2 linked regions of the Spartinivicinus poritis genome follow. The protein of the gene in region 2 interacts with the protein of the main gene of each other region in a pairwise test. Links are inferred from orthologs where the notes say so. Each region holds a gene or a part of one and is shown on either strand. Other genes may lie near its edges.

The links.
Region 1: the proteins of lysA (region 2) and ORQ98_RS24495 interact in binary tests that used the Escherichia coli proteins (3 or more experiments, as listed by UniProt). The link is inferred for Spartinivicinus poritis from one-to-one orthologs.

Annotation. Positions count from the first base shown.
Region 1 is NZ_JAPMOU010000053.1:1,847-8,056, forward strand. Bases 158-3,142 are described here. They hold ORQ98_RS24495 (response regulator), read right to left. Parts: upstream 2,009-3,142; coding sequence 1,307-2,008; downstream 158-1,306. Other genes in these bases: ORQ98_RS24490 (sensor histidine kinase), read right to left, coding at 158-1,292; ORQ98_RS24500 (VOC family protein), read left to right, coding at 2,236-2,589; ORQ98_RS24505 (DUF4360 domain-containing protein), read right to left, coding at 2,664-3,142. Also shown: more of ORQ98_RS24490, read right to left, coding at 1-157; more of ORQ98_RS24505, read right to left, coding at 3,143-3,302; ORQ98_RS24510 (helix-turn-helix domain-containing protein), read right to left, coding at 3,582-4,718; ORQ98_RS24515 (M67 family metallopeptidase), read right to left, coding at 4,874-5,293; ORQ98_RS24520 (M48 family metallopeptidase), read left to right, coding at 6,136-6,210. UniProt on the Escherichia coli protein: Response regulator member of the two-component regulatory system CpxA/CpxR which responds to envelope stress response by activating expression of downstream genes including cpxP, degP, dsbA and ppiA.
Region 2 is NZ_JAPMOU010000057.1:8,936-25,547, forward strand. The notes cover bases 12,831-15,662. They hold lysA (diaminopimelate decarboxylase), read right to left. Parts: upstream 14,956-15,662; coding sequence 13,705-14,955; downstream 12,831-13,704. Other genes in these bases: dapF (diaminopimelate epimerase), read right to left, coding at 12,831-13,630; lptM (LPS translocon maturation chaperone LptM), read right to left, coding at 14,977-15,093; cyaY (iron donor protein CyaY), read left to right, coding at 15,234-15,602. In the rest of the region: ORQ98_RS25065 (cache domain-containing protein), read left to right, coding at 1-596; ORQ98_RS25070 (PKD domain-containing protein), read right to left, coding at 644-2,488; ORQ98_RS25075 (endonuclease/exonuclease/phosphatase family protein), read left to right, coding at 3,001-3,927; ORQ98_RS25080 (ATP-binding protein), read right to left, coding at 3,907-7,326; ORQ98_RS25085 (HvfC/BufC N-terminal domain-containing protein), read right to left, coding at 8,199-8,948; bufB (MNIO family bufferin maturase), read right to left, coding at 8,938-9,786; BufA2 family periplasmic bufferin-type metallophore, read right to left, coding at 9,912-10,175; ORQ98_RS25100 (HAD family hydrolase), read right to left, coding at 10,445-11,155; tyrosine recombinase XerC, read right to left, coding at 11,145-12,068; ORQ98_RS25110 (DUF484 family protein), read right to left, coding at 12,105-12,803; more of dapF, read right to left, coding at 12,800-12,830; ORQ98_RS25135 (SWIM zinc finger family protein), read left to right, coding at 15,682-16,612. UniProt on the Escherichia coli protein: Specifically catalyzes the decarboxylation of meso-diaminopimelate (meso-DAP) to L-lysine. Is not active against the DD- or LL-isomers of diaminopimelate.

The sequences.
Region 1 (6,210 bases), on a different replicon or contig from region 2:
TTTAAACCGCCGTTAGTGATATTTTGAAACTGTAATTCACCTTGGTGTGCTTGAATAATGCTGTTGGCGATAGCGAGGCCCAGACCATGTCCGCCAGTATTTCTTGCGCGAGCGCTATCTACTCGGTAAAACGGGTCAATCAGTTTGCTTAGTGTGATATCAGGTACTCCTGGCCCTTGATCGATAATATCAAGATTATAGTAGTTGTCTTTTTCGGCACAGTTAATACAAACTGTAGTATTTTCAGGAGAGTATTTAATAGCATTGCGTATGATATTATCAATTGCCCGGTATAGAAGTTTTTTATCACCTTTAGTGCTGTTGTTAACTTCATTTATAAAGCTTAATTTAATATTCTTCAAGTCAGCTTCTAAAGTGTTGTCTTCTATTACTTCTTGAATAATTGAGGGTAGTTTTATTTCCTCTTTTAAAATCTCTACAGTTGGCTCTTGTAATTTAGTGATTGTTATTAGTTCATCAATTAAGCTATCTAATAACTTAATTTGCCGATTCATTTTCTCAAGTAATCTGGGCTCAGCCCCCTTTTTTGCTATTAGTTCAATAGCAACTCGTTGCCTGGCTAAAGGAGTTTTCAACTCATGGGAAATACTATGAAATAGCTGTTGTAGGTTATCATGGTTTTGCTGGATTTTTTCAGCCATGTGATTGAACTCCCTAGCTAAGATGCCTATTTCATCAAGTCTATGCTCTATTTTAGGATTAACCCTTTTGGCGAGATCGCCTTTTGCTAGGCTTTGAGAAATATTAGTTAACTCTTTAAGTGGATTTACCAGGTGTTTAGAAAAGAATATGGAAACAATAAATAAAACAAATAAACTGGTAATCGCTCTACTCCACCAAAGAATATCCTGTCGATGTTTAGGAGGAGGGGGAAAACTTGGCCCAAGACTGAAATATATATATTCACCTTTCTCAGTTGATACTTCTGTTGGCTCTGCCCATGGAGGTAAGTAGTATCGTTTATGTAGAAAGCGTTTGATAGGTCTTGGTAGTGGTGTTGTTGTCGCAGATGTGCCTGATGGAGTTATTAAAAAAGCCCTGAGTCCTGTTTCTTCATTAAGCTGTTTTACCCAACTAGCTAAAGCTTTTCTTCCTTGTGCTTCGAAAATAGCAACTGCTTCGGCTGAGTTCTTTTTGTCTTGTATATATTTCTCGTGTAGCCCTAGCTCACTTTCGACAATTTCTCTTGTAATCCATGAAGACAATACTGCAATAATTATTAAAGCAGCCCAAAAAACAAGTAGCACTTTCCAGAAAATTTGCTTAAACATATACTAAGGCTAAACTAAAATTGTTTAAGCAGGTAGCCTTTTCCTCTAATTGTTTTAATTAAGCTTGGATTGTCATATACATCAGCAATTTTTTTACGTAGGTTGCTAACATGCATATCAATACTGCGGTCATATAGTGAGAGTTGTTTACCTAACGCTTGAAGGGATAAAGTTTCTTTACTTACTACTTCGCCAGTGTGCTGCATTAGTAATGAAAGAACTTCAAACTCAGTGCCTGTTAAGTTCAGCGGTTGACCTGACACGGTAGCCTCATGACTAGATAGGTTAAGATGTAATGGCCCAACCACTACCATGTTGCTAGAGTGAGAAGGCTGTGTGGTTTGTTGGTCCATCACTACGCGTCGAATAACGGCTTTAATTCTGGCAACTAACTCTCTGGGGCTGCAAGGCTTGGGAAGGTAGTCATCTGCACCTAGCTCAAAGCCTAAGATTCGATCTAACTCTTCTCCTCTGGCAGTGAGCATTATAACAGGGGTAAGACGCTGTTGACGGAACTCTTTTAAAAACTCGACGCCATTGGTGCCTGGTAACATGATATCAAGGATAATAACATCAAAGTTTTCAGTTAGTGCGACATCCAGGCCTTTATCACCACGAGTCTCCCAAGTAACGATAAAAGACTCTAGTTCAAGGTAGTCAATAAGCAGTTCTGCAAGCTCTTGATCGTCTTCAACAAGTAACAAACGATATGACATGAATATTTCTCTATAGTCATTCTGCTGTCATTTTACCATAGCCTAAATAGCGGTTAGTGATCTTTACGTTTTATTTACACAGGTTGGTGCCCATAAGCTTTGATATTTGATTAAGTGTAAATTGGGTAGTCACTTTTATATGAAAAAATCAATCTGGTTTCTTGGATAGGTTAAAAATTCTTGACATAATTAAATGAAAACTACATCTATCACTATAGACTAAAAACATGCTTGATCATATTGGTATTTATGTAACGGACTACATGGCCAGTAAAGAGTTCTATAAGACTGTTTTGGCCCCACTTGGTTATAAGGTAGTTGCTGAAGTACAAGGGTGGGTGGCCATTGGAGATGATAAACCCAGATTATGGTTGATGGGCGGGACAAAAACAACACCAGCTGTTCAGCTGGCATTTCAGCTCAACAGCAAGCAACAGGTTGATCAGTGCTATCAACTTGCGATAGCTAATGGTGGTTTCTCTCAGGCTGAGCCAGGAAAGCGACTCATATATGAGCAAGCTTATTATGGTGCCTTTGTAGAAGATCTAGACCAGCATATAATAAAGTTTATTTGTAAGTGAATATATCCTTTGTGAAGCCTATTTCTGCTATTTTTTATATACCTAAAATAAGCAGTGGCTAGTATAGTAAGGTCTTATATGCTCTTGGCATTTAGTCTACTACTGCAGTGTTTACGGGAAAATAAAATTTTCCCATTAATTGACTTTATGGTTATTGTGCTTTGCTGGTCTTTACTATTAAGGCTAACTTCGGTTTTTATCTCCAAAGGAGCATGTCTGTTGCATGCTGACCAATTTTGAAGGTGGTCCGTTAGTGTCGTTTGCTGGAAATATTGCTCAGTTGTATTATCTAAAGAACCATATACATATTGGGTAGATTTATTTATAGGGGTTATGCTTTGTAAACGGCTGTTGTTAGCTATAGTGGCCATTCCTGATTGATCTAATGTAGCATGACCCTTATATGTCAATGAGTTCAAACGATAGGCAACTCCAGGGGGGGCAACAATGGTGAATTTTAACTGACAATAGCTAGAACTGTAATTAGCATCATTATCTACTTTGAAGTGTTTAAAACTTACACTAAACTCGTTAGCTCCTTCTTGAAAAATAAAATCAGTTGACCCAATTGGACAACCAGTGCCACTGTAGTTAGCAGACTGAATGTAGGCTTCTCCGGGATAAATGACAATGTCTGAGGGGGTAGCATAAGCTATTGGTACTATAAGGAATATTAGCTGATACAGTAATAAACGCTGCAAAAAATTAGTCATAATTAGAACACTCCGTGTATTTCACTGATATGTCTTCAATGATATCCAAACATGCTTTAAGAAAGGACATGCTAAGAAGGCGAAACGTATCGAACTAGCCAATAGCGTATTAGTGCTATGATAATTTTGCTATAAAAGCAAGAGTATAAGAAAGCAAATCGATAGATAAATCAATAGCTACAGCATATATTTTATGGCATCAAATAGAATACTGTATGATTGTTTAGCTGTAAAACTTTTAACTTATAATCGAGAAAGTAGATCTGTATTTTTGCGTGTTTAATTAATAGAAACTACATTATGTTTTTTAGATGAAGAAGTTGCTGATTTATTGAGTAAAGTCTTTTTAAACTCAATAAAAAGATTTGTAAGTAATAACTTTTTAATAGCTAGATGTTGAGCAATGACTTCAGTACTAAGAACTTGGGTTTTGTTCAATTGCTGGACTTGATTAGAAATAAAGTGAGGTTGCTCTTTTTTTGTTTTACAGTTGCTAAAATGAATGGACGCATTGGTCCTCAATTTAGCTAAACTAAGCTTAAGTTGCTTAACATTAATTAATTTAAGCTGAAATGCTCTATAGATAACAGCCTCCTTACTCACTCCCCAGCGTTGCTGTAATGACTCAATTTCGGGCCAGTAAATAATTGATTTGCTACGTACGAACTCATTACGAAAACTGCAAGCAGGCATAAGTAAAGCTAGAGCGAAATTTTCTAAATCCTGTTTGGTTGCTGATAAGTTTTTACTTGTGAAAAAAAAGTTGCTAACTATTGCACCACAATGCATTGCAATATCAAATCTAATTTGAAAAGCAGTTTTTTTATGGTTGATGACAATAATAGGGTGGGGATAGGTAATAGACATGGAGTCAATGGTGGAGTAAAGGTTAGGAAAGGAGGTGACAATACCTCCTGATCTTTCAATGAGAGTAGTAATATTTTCAATTGGAGAAAAACCCAACCCCCAATGGAATCGACAAGAGTCTGCTAATTGTTCGATATTTGTATTTGAAGCTATATCAGCGTCGTATATTTTAGGAAAATTGTTAGGAAATCTAAACTGTGTTTTTAAAACTCGAATAAGCTCATAATATAAACTCAAGTAGGCTGTTGCTTGAAACAAAGTGGAATTATTTGATATAGCCTGACTTTTGGATGTGGTAATAGGGACAAAAAATATTGCATCTTCATGGATAGTGTAGCGACTGGAACCGGTTAAAAAGGTAGGCAAAATACCTAGTCGGCAACAAAGCTGTTTAATGAGTATGTTATTCGGTTGGCTAATACCAGCTTCCATTTTAACCAAGGTAGAGACTGAAATGCCTAATATCTCTGATAGCTCATATAGACTAAGCTGGTTGATCAGTCTTGCACTTCGTAAGTTGTTGCTATTAATATGATTGACAGAAGTCATTTTTATATAAACCTGAATATAAGTAACACTCAAAAAATTTTATGGGCATTGCTTGAGTGTTTCTGAGTTATTGACAGTTTAAAAAAGCTTTTAGGTATTCATTAAAGACTAAGAAAATAACTTCTGATCATCTACATGTAGATAGTTTGGATTAATTATTGAACAATTTGCTCTTGTATAAAGTTCTGTTTATCATTTGCTAATTGCCAGGCATGACAGCTAACAGCTTTACCGTGAGACAGTGAAATAATAATATGGGTTATTCCTGGGCAATCATATAAACAATCTAATTGTGAAGGCTCATCAGTAAAATCTGGATGTGTATGAACCATGCTCACAATGGTTAGCCCTTCTGCTCCTGCTTTGTTTTTAATTGAATTATAGGTATGAGAATCAGTTAGTGATAAAGGATATTCTTTAATATAATCAACTTCATCACATGCAATATAGTAGCTTCCTGTAGCAATTCCTCCTTCTTTTTTTCCAACTATGAACCCAAAGCATTTAGCAGGATATGTACGCTCTGCTTGAGTTAAAATAGCCGACATAATTTGACGGGTCAGTTTAATACTCATGGTTGCTTTCCCTAAACTGACAATTAATTAAAAAAGTTATAAGTTAATACAAAACTTATTGGTTAAGCTCATGCTGATTCAGGATGTCTCTGGTAACGTATCAATACATTAAGCTGACCTGTTTTGGTAAAGATATTCTCCTGCTAATAAACAATAACTAGCTACGATACTTCTCGCTTATAGATGTATGTAAAAGCTTTCGAGTTACCCATTATATATAAGCCAATTTTTAACACTATTCCAAGTCAATTTTTTATAGTAAATCCCTTGCAAAATTATAAAAAATGACCATCTTGACAAAAACCTCATTAACATTATTAAAATCAGAGTGAAATGCTAACGGTAATGTTATTTAGCTAATAGCCTAATATGGACTAACCTTACTTAATAGTCAGTTAACTGTCTTAAAGGTTACACATTTTCATATTGTTTTAGTTAAATGTGATGAAACAATTGGTATCATTAACTTGATGCTATTTCATGGGGAATATAATGCTACGGTAGCACTTATTAACACTTGAGAATGACTATGTGTTCGGTATGTAAGCTGGCGAGAAGTATACATTAGAGGATTATAAAACCATATCACAGAAATTCACTAAAGTAATATAAGACTTCATGCTATACTCCGCGACTTTATTACTTACTGGAAAGCTTATACTGTTGGTAATTAACTTTATCAGCCTGGTTTGACCGCTGGGGCGAGCCTGCTTACTTCGGATGCAGTTTACCTTCAGCCTTATCAAATAAGACATAATGGGCATTACCTAAAAGCAGCATAGTTTGACAAAATTATAACTGGAAAATTTTCAGTATATGGATTTGAGGTGGAGGTTAGAGGCATGAATAAACTGAAATCAATGACAGCTTCTGTTGCTATTGCACTGGCTTTAGTTGGTTGTAAATCAGATTTATTA
Region 2 (16,612 bases):
TTATAGCTACGCCTATTTATGATGATAACAATAGAGTAGGTGTATTAATTTTTCAGATGCCAGTCGATAAAGTTAATTTAATAATGACTCATGGACGGTTGTGGCGTAAATCAGGGCTGGGAGAGACAGGAGAAACGTATTTAGTAGGCTCTGATTTTACCATGCGAAGTATTAGCCGGTTTTTGATAGAAACGCCTGAAAAATATGAGCAGGGGCTTATTAATGCTGGAGTTGAAAAACATACCGTTGATAAAATTTTAGCAAAAAATACTTCTATCGGTTTGCAACCAGTGACTACTCCAGGAGCAAAGCTCGCATTAGCTGGTGAAAGGGGATATAAAATATTTGAAGATTATAGAGGAGTACCGGTACTTTCTGCCTTTAGCCCGGTTTTTATTGCAGGTTTAAAGTGGGCTATTTTAAGTGAAATCGATGAAGCAGAGGCGTTTAAGAAAGTTTATAGCTTTCGAAATCACATTATAAAAGTCAGTCTATTGTTTGTGGGCTGTTTTAGTTTGGTAATTTTTTTGATTAGCTGGTTTATCGCTAAATATATTACTTTTTCAGTGATAGACAACACTCAACGGCAGCTTTAAAAAACTAAGCCAGCTGTAAAGCTGGCTTAGTCAAGACGTTGTAAACGTTATAAATTAACCGTTTCGGTTGGTGGCGGTAGTGGTGGTGGAATATCATCCGGTAAATCACCATCATCGTCATCATCTGGTGTAGGTGGTGGAGGTACCGGGCCTGGATCATCGCCATCATCATCTGGCTTATCTGGGTCGCCAGGTGGAGGTGGCGGCGGCGGAATGTCCGGCGGCGTATCATCATCCGGTTTATCTGGATCACCTGGTGGCGGCGGTGGTGGTATATCTGGTGGTGTATCGTCATCATCATCGTCTCCTGGTGGCTTAGGAGGCGGTGGTACAGGGTCATCATCGTCGGGTTTGTCAGGGTCGCCAGGTGGTGGCGGTGGAGGCATTGGGTCATCCGGATCGCTGGTATCTAAACAACTTACAGGTTTTTTCGAGATGACTAATGCATCCAGGTAGCTCTCCATTTCCCCTTCCATTGCCTGGGGTTTGGTTGTTGCCAAACTGCTGTTAGTTGGTTGCTGGCTGTTTTGCTCCGCCATTGCCCAGCTGTTTTCAAACTGAATACCGTTAATCGCGTATTCTCGCCATTTACCTGTCCAGTTCAAATCAGTTAGCGTGTATTTTGAGTAGGGCTTTCCATCTACTGCTATCTCATATACACCATTTGCTTTGTATGGAGTAGTACTATTCAGCTTAAGGTGTACAATAACACAGTGCCATTTGCCTTTACTTAAAGGGTTGTTATCATCTCCGTCTGGCTTATCTGGTGGCACAGGAGGGGAGGGTGGTTCTGGATCACCAGGAGGTGGCGGAGGCGGTGGGATATCATCATCAACTTGGTTCACCGCAAAATTACTAAGTGTCGGCTTTTCTGGCGGTGTTGGAGGTGGCGGCACAGGTGGCAATGGATCAGTATTTTCACCAAGCTGGGTTAAATTTTCCATGTCATCCCACTTGGTAGTTTTTAATGTGGAATCTGGATTTTTTGGATCAAAACCACTATAAGCTAGTAGGTTTGGTTCTCCGGAAACGACGGCTGTTTTGGATTTATCATGTGAAAGTGTTGCGACAAATGCTTGTGGGCCAAACTGATCAGAGCCTGCTGCAACGCCAAATGCTCTTGTAATATGAGTTGGCCAGCCTGAAGTACTGTTCGGGTATTTCACATAAAAACGGTAATATACCTCATTAATTTTTTCGTCAAAGTAAGGCTTAGCGCCTAAATCGTCTATAGAGTTGTTGTAGGGGACTCGGCCAAAATTACGCCGAAAGCTACCACTATTTTTACTTTCACTATCTGCTTTTAAACGTAAAGCATATTTACCATGGGCAGGGTTAGTTTCAACTCGTTGTAGTGAGTTTGCATCCTTACCAGGCTTAACACTGTTTTTACCGTATTTTTCTGTTAAGGAGACCGTGGTTTCAAAGTCATCACACCATAGCCACTCAGGGTGCTTGCTTTGCCAATTTTCACACTCATTCATGCCAACAGGGTCGTCTCCATCTCCATCATCGTCGTCATCATCTGGGGTATCTGGAGTGGTATTAACGGTCACTTCTAGCTTATGTTCTGCGGTGGCATTTTTGTTATCCGTCACCGTTAGGGTAACCATGTAACTACCTGCACTGCTATAGCTATGGTTTGCAGTCGCGCCATCACCTTTCATGCTGTCACCAAAATTCCAGCTATACTGAGTAATGTTGCCATCTGGATCAGAGCTAGCACTCGCATCAAAACTACAGCTTAGTTCACTACAAGAATGAGAAAATTTTGCGACAGGTTTTTTATTGCCTGGTGGATTGGGTTTGTCGTCATCATCACCTGGGCAACCTGTAAGCACCATGACACAAGCACTATATAATAAGGTTTTTGCAAATTTAGGAGTCATCATATTAGCCACTTCATTGATCATTCTCTTTTGTGTGGAGCCTTTGTTGCTTACAATTTACTAATTACTTTCCATGAACCTTCCATGACGTACTAGCCATTTCAGATATATCCGAGCTAGGTATATTTCTGAAAGAATCGACTTAATTGAGATTGAGTAATTTAAATAATCTTTTAATGATCATTTCAAAATATCAGGTAATACAGATTTAGAGATAAATAACAAACATTAAATTTGAGTAAGAAATCATTAAAATTACAATTAATATCAATCCTGTTAACTAGCTTTAGCCTTAAACAGATGACAATCTAAACACATCAGTTTTTAGTAATATTTGTCAAGACTCACAGAAATTGTTTATCTAGCAGCCAACTCACAAGAACTTGAAAAGATATACACTAGAAAGTGAGTGTAGGCATAATTTTTTATGTAAACTTACACAATTACTGTTTTGGTTTGAAACATCTTTCGGAGACAAGTAGGTTGTGTGGATATTAAGGTGGCTGTTGTTGGCAGTGGTTCTGGCTGGTTTAGTAAGCTTTATTGGCTTATTTGGGAAGTATCACTGGCTAGCTGATCTAATAAATCATTTCCGTTGGTATTATCTGGCTGTAGCGATATCGGGAATAATCGTGTTTAGTCTGGTGAGGAAGTGGCACTGCTTTGGACTTGCAATCATGACGGTTGGGCTAAACTATGAGGTTATTTATTTGTATAAAAGTCAGCCTAATAGTGACAACAATATAGTGAAAGAGAGTTCTGCAGCCTTATCAGTTGCTCAGATTAATGCTAATTTTAACAATACAAATACAACGTTATTGCTGCAATGGTTACAACAGCGGCAGCCAGATATTGTTGCTGTTGAAGAGTATACGCCTGTGTGGGCACAAGCGTTTAAACAATTGGAGAAGCTTTACCCATATAAACTAGAACAGCCAAGAAATGGTGGATTTGGTATTGCCTTGTTTAGCCGCTACCCTGTTGAAAACTTACAAATTCAGTATTTTGGTCCTGATCAGCTGCCTTCAATTACAGGCGTTCTAATTTGGCAGCAGCACAAAATTCAACTGTTGGTTACTCACCCTGTACCACCTATGTCTCAATCCATGGCAATTTCTCGTGATTTGCAGCTAGAAGAAATTTCCTTATGGTTAAAAAACCAGTCTGATCCCGTAGTATTATTGGGTGATTTAAATACAACTCCTTGGGGACACAGCTTTAAAAAGCTTATTGATGCGGCTGAGTTAAAGTCTACACGCACAGGTGTTGGTTTGCTCCCTAGTTGGCCAAGCAAAATACCTTTAATTCCTATTGACCATATTTTGTTAAGCAAAACAATAAGAGTAATTAGTATAAAGGTAGGGCCAGATATTGGATCTGACCACTTACCAGTGATTGCTGAGATAGGGTTAAAAAATAATTTAATCGACAGTAATAGATAGCCTGCTTCTCTCCCTTGCTTTTGCCCAGGGGGAGCGTTTATCACCAATTGACTCAAACCAATACATTTCATTTGCGTCTATTGGAATCAGACCTGAAGTTAAAATCAGTCGTTTAAAGCCTCTGTCGTATAAAGTTTTTGCCCATTCACAGCCTGTTATTTCTTCTCCTATAAATTCATTATCAATATAAATGGGTGTATTTTTAGAGATTTGATCTGCATGTCTCTCGAACTCCATTGGGCTTTTCAATGATAGTAGTTTGGCTGGATGCATTTTAGCATCTAGCTCCCAGCAAACACGGATACCTTTATTATCTTCAATATGCACAGCATCATAATTAACAGATGCTAATGTGCTTACCTCTATAGATAACCAATTAGCGAGAGATTTTGGTAAAACTTTAATCCCTAGTTGAGAACAACGCTCTATTACATGGCTACTTTTATAGTGACTGGTCACTAAAATACTGTGCTGAGCTATCTGCAGAGCCTCGATGATATCAAGCCCAGTTTTAGCTTTACCTATTAGTTCGTAATCTGATAAAAACAACAAGGGACGGTGGGGATTAATTTTTTTCTGGTAAAATTCAATGGCCTGTGTCTCATTGAGGAAATAGTTAACCTCTATGCGCGAGTCAGTCAAAGGGAGGGATTCTAGACGGCTCTGCCATACACGATGCATACTGATATCATCGTCTAGAATCATGACTTGTGAATTTGCAGGCAATACTAATAAAGGCAAAAACCAGGAAGGAGTTGCTTGTAGAGGTAATATAATAGTTATTTGAGTGCCAACACTAGGTTCAGAACATACAGCCAGCTGTCCTTGCCATGATTCTATTGTGGTCTTGGCATGGGATAAACCTAAACCTGTGTTACCAGGTTTACCTATACTTACCCCTCGCTTTAATACGTTATTAATGAGCTTATTTGGAATACCTTGACCATTATCAATGATCGTAATAGCAGCCTTATTATTTAACTCTTGAAGCCTTAGTTGAATATTAATGCTGCTTTTATTTCCTTTGGCTTCTACTGAGTTATTAATTAAATTAGACAGCACTCGCCGTAAGGTATTAGCATGAATATTTGCAAATAACCCATAAGCATCGTTATCTACTTGTAACTGTAGTTCTATTGCAGGTTGGAGACGGTATTGTACTCGTTTTTCTGAAACTACTTCTTCTAGTAAAGTAGATAATAGCTGCTTGGAAATTTGTTGTTTAGCTGGGTCTTTATCAGCATTTTGCTCACGTTCCACTACTAGCAGGCCATTGGCAATGTCATTGATGCTATCAATGGCGCGACGAAAGATAATGCGGTTTCTTTCAGGAAATACTTCTAAGGATTGCTCAGCAACCATTTCTAAGGCTGTCAGTGGAGAGCGAATATCATGGGCAACCTGTGCCGCTATTTGATTGATTCCTTGTAGATTTGCCATGCGCTTTTCATTTTCAATAAAATCATTAAACCTGTCAGCCATGGTGGCAAACTCGTCAATAAAATAGCGTTCTTCTCCGCTTCTCTCTTTAGGGCTGCTTGATGATTTATCCATTGCCACATCTAGAACCATTTTGGCTTCACTGCAAATACGTTTTACAATTCGGTAAGTGATAGAAAATACCAAAAGCACAAAAGCAATATAAATAGCTGCTACAATAATTAAGTGGTGTAAGATTTTTTGGTGAATAATGGAATCATTAAAGTAAACGGTAATGGTACCTCGTTGATCCTGTTTAAGTAGAGGGTTGTAATAAATAACCCTAGAAACAGAATACGTTGATTCGCTTGTATTACAATGGGTTTGTTGTATCAAGTTTGTATTGATATCTACACAGTCAACATTTATCCTTTGACGAAGGGTATGAAGCAATTGGTTGGCCTGAGAAGTTTCTTCTAAATGCGCAAACTGTCCAGCATATTGTTCTGCAATAATTTGGTCTTGCTGACGCTGTGCTTCTGTCGCATGCTTTACGAAGTACCAGGTTTCACCTAAAAATACCAAAAAGCTGGTAATAAAAAACATGATACCTACTACCATGCCCAGGCATTTTTTTAAGCTGGCTCGTTCAAACTTGCTGACATTTTCCCCTTTTTTATAGTTAATAAAAGCAAGTGAAGCACCGATAACGCCTAATACTGACATCATGACGAAAATGCCCATATGAGGAACGCCTGCAATTAGAATCAGTCCTGCAATCATTGCGTAGGTTAGCCGAGCCAGTAAGGAGCCGCCACTAAACCAGCTGGCTTTAAACTCATCCGGCACAAAACGGTGACTATCAGAAGTAATTTCGGCGCGCAAGGCAAAAGAGATTGGATAAGCAACCAATATCACTGAAAAAATACATCCTAGTTTGGCAACTGTTGATATACTGCTATAAAAAGTAAGTGCTACTACTGCAGATAATAAACTTAAGCACAGTGTTCCTAACCAGCGGATAGACCTTAGTTTAGTTTGTTTGGAAAGCCAGGGGATAAAAAAACGAGAAATTGCTATACCAAAAAAAGTAATTACTACAGCGGCTCCCATACCCCCGCCCCAAACAAAGATCATTGGTAAGTTTGCTTCTTTAAATAAGTAATAAGACTCACCGACTAAGAATAGATTACAGACTTGTAAGAAAATATGTGAGTATGCATAGGTACATAAAATTGGAAATGTAGCCTGAGCAGATAGAAATAATTTTGTTATGGTTATGTCACTGGTAGAGTTGCCTTCTTTTATAGAGATAGTGCTGAAGTCTAGATCTTTAGCCATTTTAAAATAGACTACTATTTGAATTAATAGCACATACAGTATCATTCCAAGTGGAACTAGGGCGATATATTCCTTCGAAACCTGAGAAAAAAACTCTGTTTGTAATAATAGGCCAATGCCTAGTGCTATTAGGGGTAGTCCAAGGCGAATCCATATACCGTACTTATAACTGGCAAGAAAAAGAGGCGGGGCATCGCTGATTTTAATAGTGTTCTGCTCAAGCTTTTCTTGATACCAACGTTGATAAGCTGCTTGGTACGAGCCACTGGTAAATGCTCCATTAAGTGCGCTGAACAGCTGTCGCAACACTAAAAAAGATAGCATCAATATATAATAGCCCTGTATAGCGAAAAAAATAGTTAAACCGAAAAATAAAGTAGATATGAAGTCACAAAATAGTCCTAGTCGAACTGAGAACTTCCAGCCAACACGGTCTCCTAAGTACCCTGTAGGGATTTCTAAAATTGCAGATAGAAAAAATAGCAGAAAAGTAGATAGAACTATACCTTCTCGTCCAAAACCTTCTGTCGTGGCAATAATGCAATAGACGATTAAGCCAGTAGCCAGATTTCCACCACTTAACAAGCCGTCTGTATGGCCAAATTGTCTCAACAGCTTTTCTGTATAAATACTGGACATATGAGTTCCTTCTGAGTAACAACTAAGCATATGCTCAGCGCTTACATAATTTTTAGGCAGTTTTAAAATAGAGTGCCTTATATTTTGGCTAATAGAAATAAAATTTTAAGTATGTAAATATAAACAAACTTAAGCTGTTTTTTAGTTTAACTATAGCTGGTATATTGATTTGAAATAATGTTATGTGCTGTCAAGGCTTAGGCTTTTGCTATAGTAAAGATTGTGTACTAAAAAGTAACATGCCATACTTAACTCGTTGTAGCTTATCGTTTATTTTTTGGAGGAAAAAATATGAGAAATATTTGCTTATTGGATGGTGATGAGTGTTAGTTAGTAAAGTTAGCTTTAAAGGTTATATTACTAATCTAGTAATATGAGGTAGCATCTTTAGCTTTACTTCTACTTTAGTGACTTATCAATACTCAATTTTAGGAGGGGGGCAGTAGTAGTCTATCCCCCTGTTGTTCCCAAATATCTGTGCCTTTATTTACTCATCCCCGATCAGAAACATATAATTTATTGTTTCTCTCCTTAAGTAAACGAAAATCCCCTTTTCATACTCGCAAAATGAGTGGTACTAATATTACTATTCTATGAATAATACGACACGGTATCAGGCTAATAGTGATTAATCAAGCATTCAATTTAAGACAAGACGGATACCAAAACAATGTTTGTTTTTACTTACTCTCTTTTGGCTGCAAATAACTGTTTGCTCAAGGGTAGCGAGTATAGTTAATTTCTTCAGATATTGGGTTTTTATGATGTTTCAGTAGAGAAAAGTTAGTTACTTAAGAAGGCTAGAAGGCTGATAAGAAAGACTGTTATTGACCTAATAGAGAGGGGGAGTAGGCCTGCACTGAAATCCCATTTCAGCATACAGACATCACTACTTGGTCATTGGTCAACTGTTGGATAATCTGAGCTGCTCTTTGGGGGGCTTGCTCTGGGGAATGCCACTGGCATAGCTGTTCGCAAACTTCGGCAAAGGTAACTCCTTCTATAATGAGTTGGATAATCTGCCATTCATCTTTGAATACAGAGCGAAACTGTGTAACTAGCTCTTTGCGCCATATCAGCCAATAGCACGTATTTTGTACAACGGCAGGTGGTGTATGGTCTGCTTCAAGAGATTGCCAAATGTTGACCACATTGGTTTGATATTGGAGTACTTGTAGGCTAGGAACTAACTTGAGTTGTATGGCCGACCATTGATCTGGGGCAATTGTAGCTAGCTGCTCAATAGCAATAACCTCACTACTTGCAGCATCAAAAGCGGCTCTAAGTTGCCATTCCCAGTTTGCTAACTCAACTACTATTGGCTGCTTAGAAAATAAAGGATGGTGCTTTAAGAAACATTGCATATTACTACCAAACCAACGTAGGGATGGATCAGTAGAAGACATTTGTTTTATATAGTCAGCAATCAACTGGTTGTATAAGTCATCACCCAATAACTTACCTAAACAGGGGAAATCAGTATCCAACGCTTCTTTTAGACGCTGACTATAGGCATTTTTGTAGATGGCTAGCCCTGGTGTTTCAGTGGTCACCAGGTGCTTAACTTCACTAGGTTTGCCTTGTAAAAATGCAAGAAACTCTTTTTGTAAATTAGCAAGCATTGGCATAACCTTGATAGTCTGTATAAATAGGCCCTGCAATGGCTCTAGCTTGGTTTAGTTCAGCCAGTAATTCTGAAAAAGCTGGCAGATTATCATCACGCTCTATCATCGTTGATACAGGGCCATATAATTGAGCAGCTTCCTGATAGAGGCTCCATACATTGTCAACGACCGGCATGTCATGGGTATCAATAACATAATCGCCATAGTCGCTGTGACCAGCTAAATGATGTTGCATCACTCGTTCAGCAGGAATACCATTTAAGTATTCTGTTGGGTTAAACTGATGATTGCGAGCGCTCACATAAATATTATTTATATCTAACAAAAGATAGCAATCTGCTCGTGTCACTATTTCCTTAATAAACTCCCATTCAGTCATTTTTGAATCAGCAAAAGTGACATAACTGGATAAATTTTCTAATAAAATTTGTCTGCCTAAAAACTCTTGTACATATTGAATACGAGAAACAATATGTTGTATTGTTTGTTCTGTATAAGGAAGAGGTAATAAGTCATGGCTGTTTATATGATCAACCCCTGTCCAGCATAAATGATCAGAAATAAAAATAGGATTAATTCTTTTGGCTAATTTTTTTAGCTGTGTTAAATAATCTTGATTTAAAGGATCTGTACTGCCGATAGAAAGGGATACTCCATGCATCGCTAGAGGGTATTGCTCACGAATAGCATCTAAATAATACAGTGGTTTACCACCTGCAACAAAATAGTTTTCTGATATTATTTCAAACCAATCAACATTAGGTTGGGTTTCTAAAATTTCCTGATAATAGTCATGGCGCAACCCTAGGCCAAAACCATAAAAAGGACGATTCATTCGGGTTGCCTCCATAATTGTGGATATAGAAACAGTTGATATATCTAGTGAGGGATAAATGGACGTTGGACATTATCAATAATGACGGACTATTAATAATTACCAAATCCATTTATTCTCAAAAATTACTTTTCTTCTTTAACCGTACCACCTTTAGCTTCACATTCTTCAGCAGACATATTCAAGTAACCCTGGCCTTTACAAGAACCATGACCTTTACAGGCATTACTTGCAGTAGCACAGTCGTTATGGCCTTTACAGCTATTAACACCCCAGCATTGAACCTGACTGGCTTCAGCACTAGTTGCTACTTGAGAACCTAAAGTAAATAAACCCGCAGCAACAACAGCTAAAGCAGTACCTGAAACTTTCTTTGGTGTACTCATCATATACTCCTACTACTCATAGTAATTTCATTAAATTAAGCATTGATCAATGACTCAACCCTAAAGACAGGGCAGAAAGAAAATTAATTTCAGTCGGGTAATTAAAAATGAATAAATTAGCTTCGGTCTTGTGACTTTATTCAAGGTTAGAGTTTTCGAAACTAACCAGAATAATCTAACATCCGAGGCCAACATTTTAACGGCATAATATTTTTTGTGGCCTGATGAAGTATTTGGGCTATTAAGTAGAATGCTTTTAGAGGTGCCCTAAATTATATTTTTATTCTTTTAATTGCTTTTGGTAATTCACTTAGACAACTAATCACTGCATCGGGTTTTATGTGGTAATCCCATGAGCTTTGCTCTGGGTTAAACCAGATGGCTTTTAGTCCCACTTCTTTGGCACCAATAACATCATATTCTGGATGGTCGCCGATGTGTACAATTTCTTCAGCAAGCACTTTGGCTGCCTGAATACCTGCTTGGAAAAATACGGGATCTGGTTTGCTGGTGTTTAGTTCGTCTGCACAAAAGGCAAAATCGAAATAATCACCTATCGACAGGCGTTTTATATTGACGTTACCGTTGGTGAGTACGCCCAGGGTATATTGTTGGTTTAATTCTGCTAATACAGATTCCACATAATCAAAGTAATTAACCTGGTGGCGGGCATGGAGAAATACTTCCATAGCTTGTTCGGCACCGTTGGTAGCCTGTTCAGTATAGCCAGCTTGGCCCAGTAACTCTTCAAGTGCAACCTTTCTTAAGTTAGTTACTTGGTGGGTGAGGGCTGGGTTGGCTTGTTTTATTTGGTCCTTAAACTCTCTGAACTCTCCAGTGGTTGTATCTATATCATGGTGATCATTTATGTTGGGAAATTGAGCTAGCAGCCATTCGATAACAGCTCGCTCAGCTTTTAGTAAAACAGGTGTGTTATTCCATAGGGTGTCATCAAGATCAAAGGTGATCGCTTTAATTGTCATTAGGATTACTGCTTGTTGAGGATTTTTTACGCCTGGCTCGTGGGTGGCTGCTGTCGTATACGTTGGTTAATTGGTTGAAATCTACATGAGTGTACACTTGTGTAGTGCTAATATCACTGTGGCCCAGTAATTCCTGTATAGCGCGTAAGTCACCGCTTCCTTCTAATAAATGAGTAGCAAAACTATGGCGCAGCATATGAGGGTGCAGGTTGCCTGGTAGCCCCATGAGTTGAGCAAAATGTTTTACCCGGTTTTGGATTTGACGGTTACTAATTCTATTACCCTGCTTTGAGACAAAGAGAGCAGCTTCACCTTGTTTGGCTAACTGGCCACGGGTTGTCAGCCATTTTTTTAAACAAGTGCAGGCATAACTACCAATTGGTACCAGTCGGGTTTTATTACCTTTACCAACCACAGTTGTTTGTTGTTGGCTAAGATCAATGCCACTAATGTCAAGCTGTGATAGCTCGTTTAACCTTAATCCTGATGAATAAAAAAGCTCTAAAATTGCATGATCTCTAATTAATAGTGGGTCGTCAGGGGTTGTATTTAACAATTGAGCAGCTTGGTCAACATCCAGTAGTTGAGGTAGTTTTTTAGCTGCTTTTGGTGCTTGTAAGGCAACTGTAGGGTTTTGCAGCGAGGGGTGTTTACTGCAATAAAAATTATAGAATGAGCGAATGCTGGACAAGTGTCGCTGTATTGAGCGGTGATCTAAGCCATCATGTTTTAACTGGCTTAGATAGTGTCTGAGTTGTTGAGGTGTTATTTGCTCCCAGCTAAGGCACTGCTGGTTGTCTAGCCAGGCTGCTAGCTTATTTAGATCGCGCTGGTAATTATTAAGGGTATGTTTTGCCAGCTGTCGCTCTATACTCAGATAGTTATAATATGCCTGTAGTACTTGATTTAACACGCTTAGTTGGTTGTTCTTGTTAATTGACAGTCTTTGTTAGCTGGATTGTTCTTGAAAGTGGTAAACCAGCTGGCTGAGCACTTCACCAATATGGGTTAAAAATAATGTGCCATTGCTAGTGCGGAAGTGATTCATATCTTCACTACCAATAGCCAAAATGCCCAATAGTCGTTGATGATAAAGTGGTACCACAGCAGCAGAGCCAACCTGATGGGCTTGATCAGGGAAGAGTACAAGTTTTTGCTCTAACTTTAATAGACCGGTAATAGGCTTAGTGCTATCTAGAATATCCCCTAACTGTTTTTTAGCTTCTGCTAACGCCAGGGTTCGGCCATGGGTGTTGAGAGGCTGATCAGCAAAATAAAGTAAGCAGCAGGCATCTGTTTTAAACTGCTCTCTAAAGTGTTCCTCAATAATGACTTGAATGTCTTCCAAACTATTGGCAGCTAGTAAGTTGATAATGAGCCGACGGGTTTTATCAAAAAGTTGGTCATTTTCTCGGGCGATGGCTATTAAATTACTTAAGCGCTTATGCAGCTCTTTATTTTCTTTTCTGAACAAATTAACTTGATGTTCCAATAAAGAAATTGCTTTACCACTAGGGTGGGGAACAATGAGTGTTTTCAGTAAATCAGGGTTGTCCAGAAAGAAGTTAGGGTTAGCTTCGAGATAAGCAACCACCTGCTGTTCGGTGATTTCTTCCGAAAACGCCAGCTTATTGGTTGGTTTTGTCATAACCTAATTTGACCTTCAAATACCCGGCAGGCAGGACCTGTCATTTTTACACTATGCCCTTCGCCTTGCCACTGAATCGTTAAACTACCGCCTGGTAAATTCACAGTTACCTGCTCATCCAGCAAGCCTTGAATACAACCAACGACAACTGCCGCACAAGCGCCAGTACCACAAGCTTGAGTTTCCCCTACGCCACGTTCAAACACCCGCAAGTTGATTTCCTGGCGGCTTAGCACTTCCATAAAGCCAACATTAACTCGCTGTGGAAAGTCAGGGTGTGACTCTAACTCTGCCCCGAGCGTGTTAACTGGTGCGTTATTGATAGAGTCTACTACTAGCACTGCATGAGGATTACCCATTGAAGCAGCACCTAACTCTATTTCACCGCCAACAGTTTGTACTTTATAAGTCGCTTGCTGTTGAGGTGCATTAAAAGGAATTCTGCTTGGTGCTAGCTTGGGTATACCCATATCTACAGTAATATTGCCATCGGCTTCTACTATTAATTCTATATCACCTGACAGTGTTTCAACCTTAATATGGTTTTTGGTTGTTAACTTTTTGTCTAGCACAAAACGAGCAAAACAGCGCGCTCCATTTCCGCATTGCTCTACTTCGCCACCATCTGCATTGTAAATTCGGTATTTGAAGTCATTGTTTGGTTGGCTGGGGGGCTCCACAACGAGTAGTTGATCAAAACCTATCCCACGATGGCGATCAGCCAATGATCGAATTAAATCTTCATTGAGTTTGCAGTGTTGGGTGACTAAATCGACAACCATAAAGTCGTTGCCAAGCCCGTGCATTTTTGTAAAACGTAACAGCATGGTGTTGTAAGTCTATGTGCATCTAAAGCCTGGATATCTCATTAGTTAAGGTTACAAGAGATATCCAGTTTTACTTAGTTAGGAAGTAGATATTCGTTTGCTATTTGCTGGCTAAAAGTTTCTCTAGCCCGTATTAAGTGGTGCTGGCCTTTATCTACCATCACTTCTGCTGCTCGGTTACGGCTGTTGTAATTGGAGCTCATAACAAAACCGTAAGCACCAGCTGAGCGAACGGCCAGTAAGTCGCCTGGTTTTAGGTTAAGCTCTCGGCCTTTACCTAGAAAATCACCTGTTTCACACACAGGACCAACAATATCGAAGTTGGCTTGTAGGCCATCGGTTCTTGGCTTTACCTGAATAATGTCTTGCCAGGCATTGTATAGAGATGGGCGAATCAAGTCGTTCATGGCGGCATCTACAATGGCAAAGTGCTTGTGGCCATTATCTTTCAGCATATCAACTTGGGTTACTAAAATGCCTGCGTTGGCAGCAATTGAGCGGCCTGGCTCAAATACTAAGGTGAGGTTACGTCCCTGAATTTTTTCCATAACCGCTTTGGCATAAGTATCCGGCTCTGGTGGTATTTCCTGCTGGTAACGCACTCCAAGGCCGCCACCTAAGTCGAGGTGTTTGAGCTTAATACCCAGCTTGGCCAGTTCATCCACTAAAAATAATAGGCGATCCATGGCGTCTAAAAATGGATCAATCTCAGTTAATTGTGAGCCAATATGACAGTCGACACCTAATATTTCCAGGTTCGGTAGTTGGGCAGCCTTTTGAAACACAGAAATTGCGTCATCAAAAGAAATACCAAACTTGTTTTCTTTAAGCCCTGTTGAAATATAGGGGTGGGTTTTAGCGTCAACATCTGGGTTGATTCGTAATGAGATAGCAGCTTGCTGATCCATCTGTGCAGCGACTTTTTGAATGCGCTCAAGCTCAAATTCAGACTCCACATTAAAACAGTGGATGCCGACCTCAAGCGCACGAGCAATTTCTGCCTCTTGCTTGGCTACCCCAGAGAAAACCACTTTGGCAGGATCACCGCCAGCAGCCAGGACACGCTCAAGCTCGCCTACTGAAACGATATCAAAGCCAGCACCTAATTTTGCTAAAACATTAAGAACAGCCAGGTTAGAGTTGGCCTTTACCGCATAGCAAATCAAATGGGGGTGTTCACCCATCGCCTTGGTATAGGCAGTGTAATGGCGTTCCAGAGTGGCACGGGAGTAGACATAGCAGGGCGTGCCATACTGCTTAGCAAGCTCCGTAACCGGAACATCTTCGGCAAATAACTCGCCATCGCGGTAAAAAAAGTGATCCATATTGCTTCTTAATCAAATCGCTTATTGGTTAACAGACTCTGTAGATTCTTGCTCAGATTCATCTGGTAAGTAAAGAGGTCCTTTTTGACCGCAACCAGCCAGCCAGGTAAGCAGAAGTACAGCAAATAGAATGCGCATTGGATATCCCTCACTAATAGTACAATAATGACGGCAAAGTATACCCTGTCTGTTATAGCTCGGCTAATGTTCAAACAGTTAAACTGGTAGCGACTAAACAAATTTGTACAATGGGCTAGAACAGGCTGGTAACGATTTAGATGTCTCATCAAACAGGTCACAAACGAATGACAGAAGCAGAATTTAACGAGTTATTAGATGAACTAATGGTAGCAATTGAAGATGCCATCGACGAGCTGGAAATTGATATCGACTGTGAGTCTGGCAACGGTATGCTAACCATGCAGTTTGAAAACCACAGCCAGATTATCCTAAGTCGTCAGCCTGCACTACGACAACTATGGCTGGCAGCTAAAAGCGGTGGATTTCACTTTAACTATCAACCAAATAAACAGCAACCAAACGAACAGCAGTGGGTATGTGACAGCACTGGCGAAGAATTCATTAGTATGTTGAACCGGTTTATGACTGAGCAGGGTGGAGAGGAAGTAGAGTTGGAGTTGGGTTGATATGGCTTGTTGAGTCGTTATAACCCCCTTACTTAGGTTGAGCTTACTTTATTCTATCTACAAAAGAATCAAATAATACATGTCAGATATTCAAAAATATTTACGCAAGTTAACAATTGATGATTTATATGAGTGGGCTGGCTCGACCATTGTTAGCCGAGGGAAAGGCTATATAAATTATGTTAGTGATGATATTTTCATTACTGAACATGACGAGTTAGTTGCTGAGGTTGAAGGAAGTGAGCTTTATATTACTCGTGTATTTTTAGATGATGAAAATGAATTAGTTGCAGGGTGTAGCTGCCCATACTATGACAACTGTAAACACGCTGTGGCCCTAATTTTAAAAGCTGGTCAGTATTTAAAGCAGCATAAAAAAATCCTGCTATTAACTGAAGATAATGATCTTTATTATGAGCTTGATGATGAGATCGAGGAAGATGCTGAGTTATATTTAGAGGGAGAATGTGAAAAAACATTAACAGGCCATGAAGTGCAAGTGTATAGGGTTTTGGTTAAAAAAACTCATGCAGATTTGTGTGACTTATTAATTGATATAACCAATAAACATCCTCAAATAAGGCAGTTAATACTAGAAAACCATCGCTTTAGTAATAGTGACGTTAGTCAGCAAGTTAAACGACTGCGGAAAAAAATCAAAGAATTGAGTCGAATAGATGCCTGGTCCAACCATTGGGATAATGAGAGTAATATACCAGACTATTCTCCAGTTAAAACCCAATTGACATCATTATTAAAACAAGGTCATGGGGATGATGTATTACAACTTGGGGAGTACATATGGGAGCAATGTCATCAACAAGCTGAACAGGCCAATGATGAAGGTGAAACTGTTTTTGAAATTGGGCAATGTTTGGAAGTTGTTCTCCAGTCACTTCCAGAGTCAAGCCTTTCTCATTCGGAGCAATTGCTGTGGGTAATTGAACGACAGTTAGAAGATGATATTGGCTTATTGGAAAATGCTAATGGGTTTTTAGAAAGCCCGATAT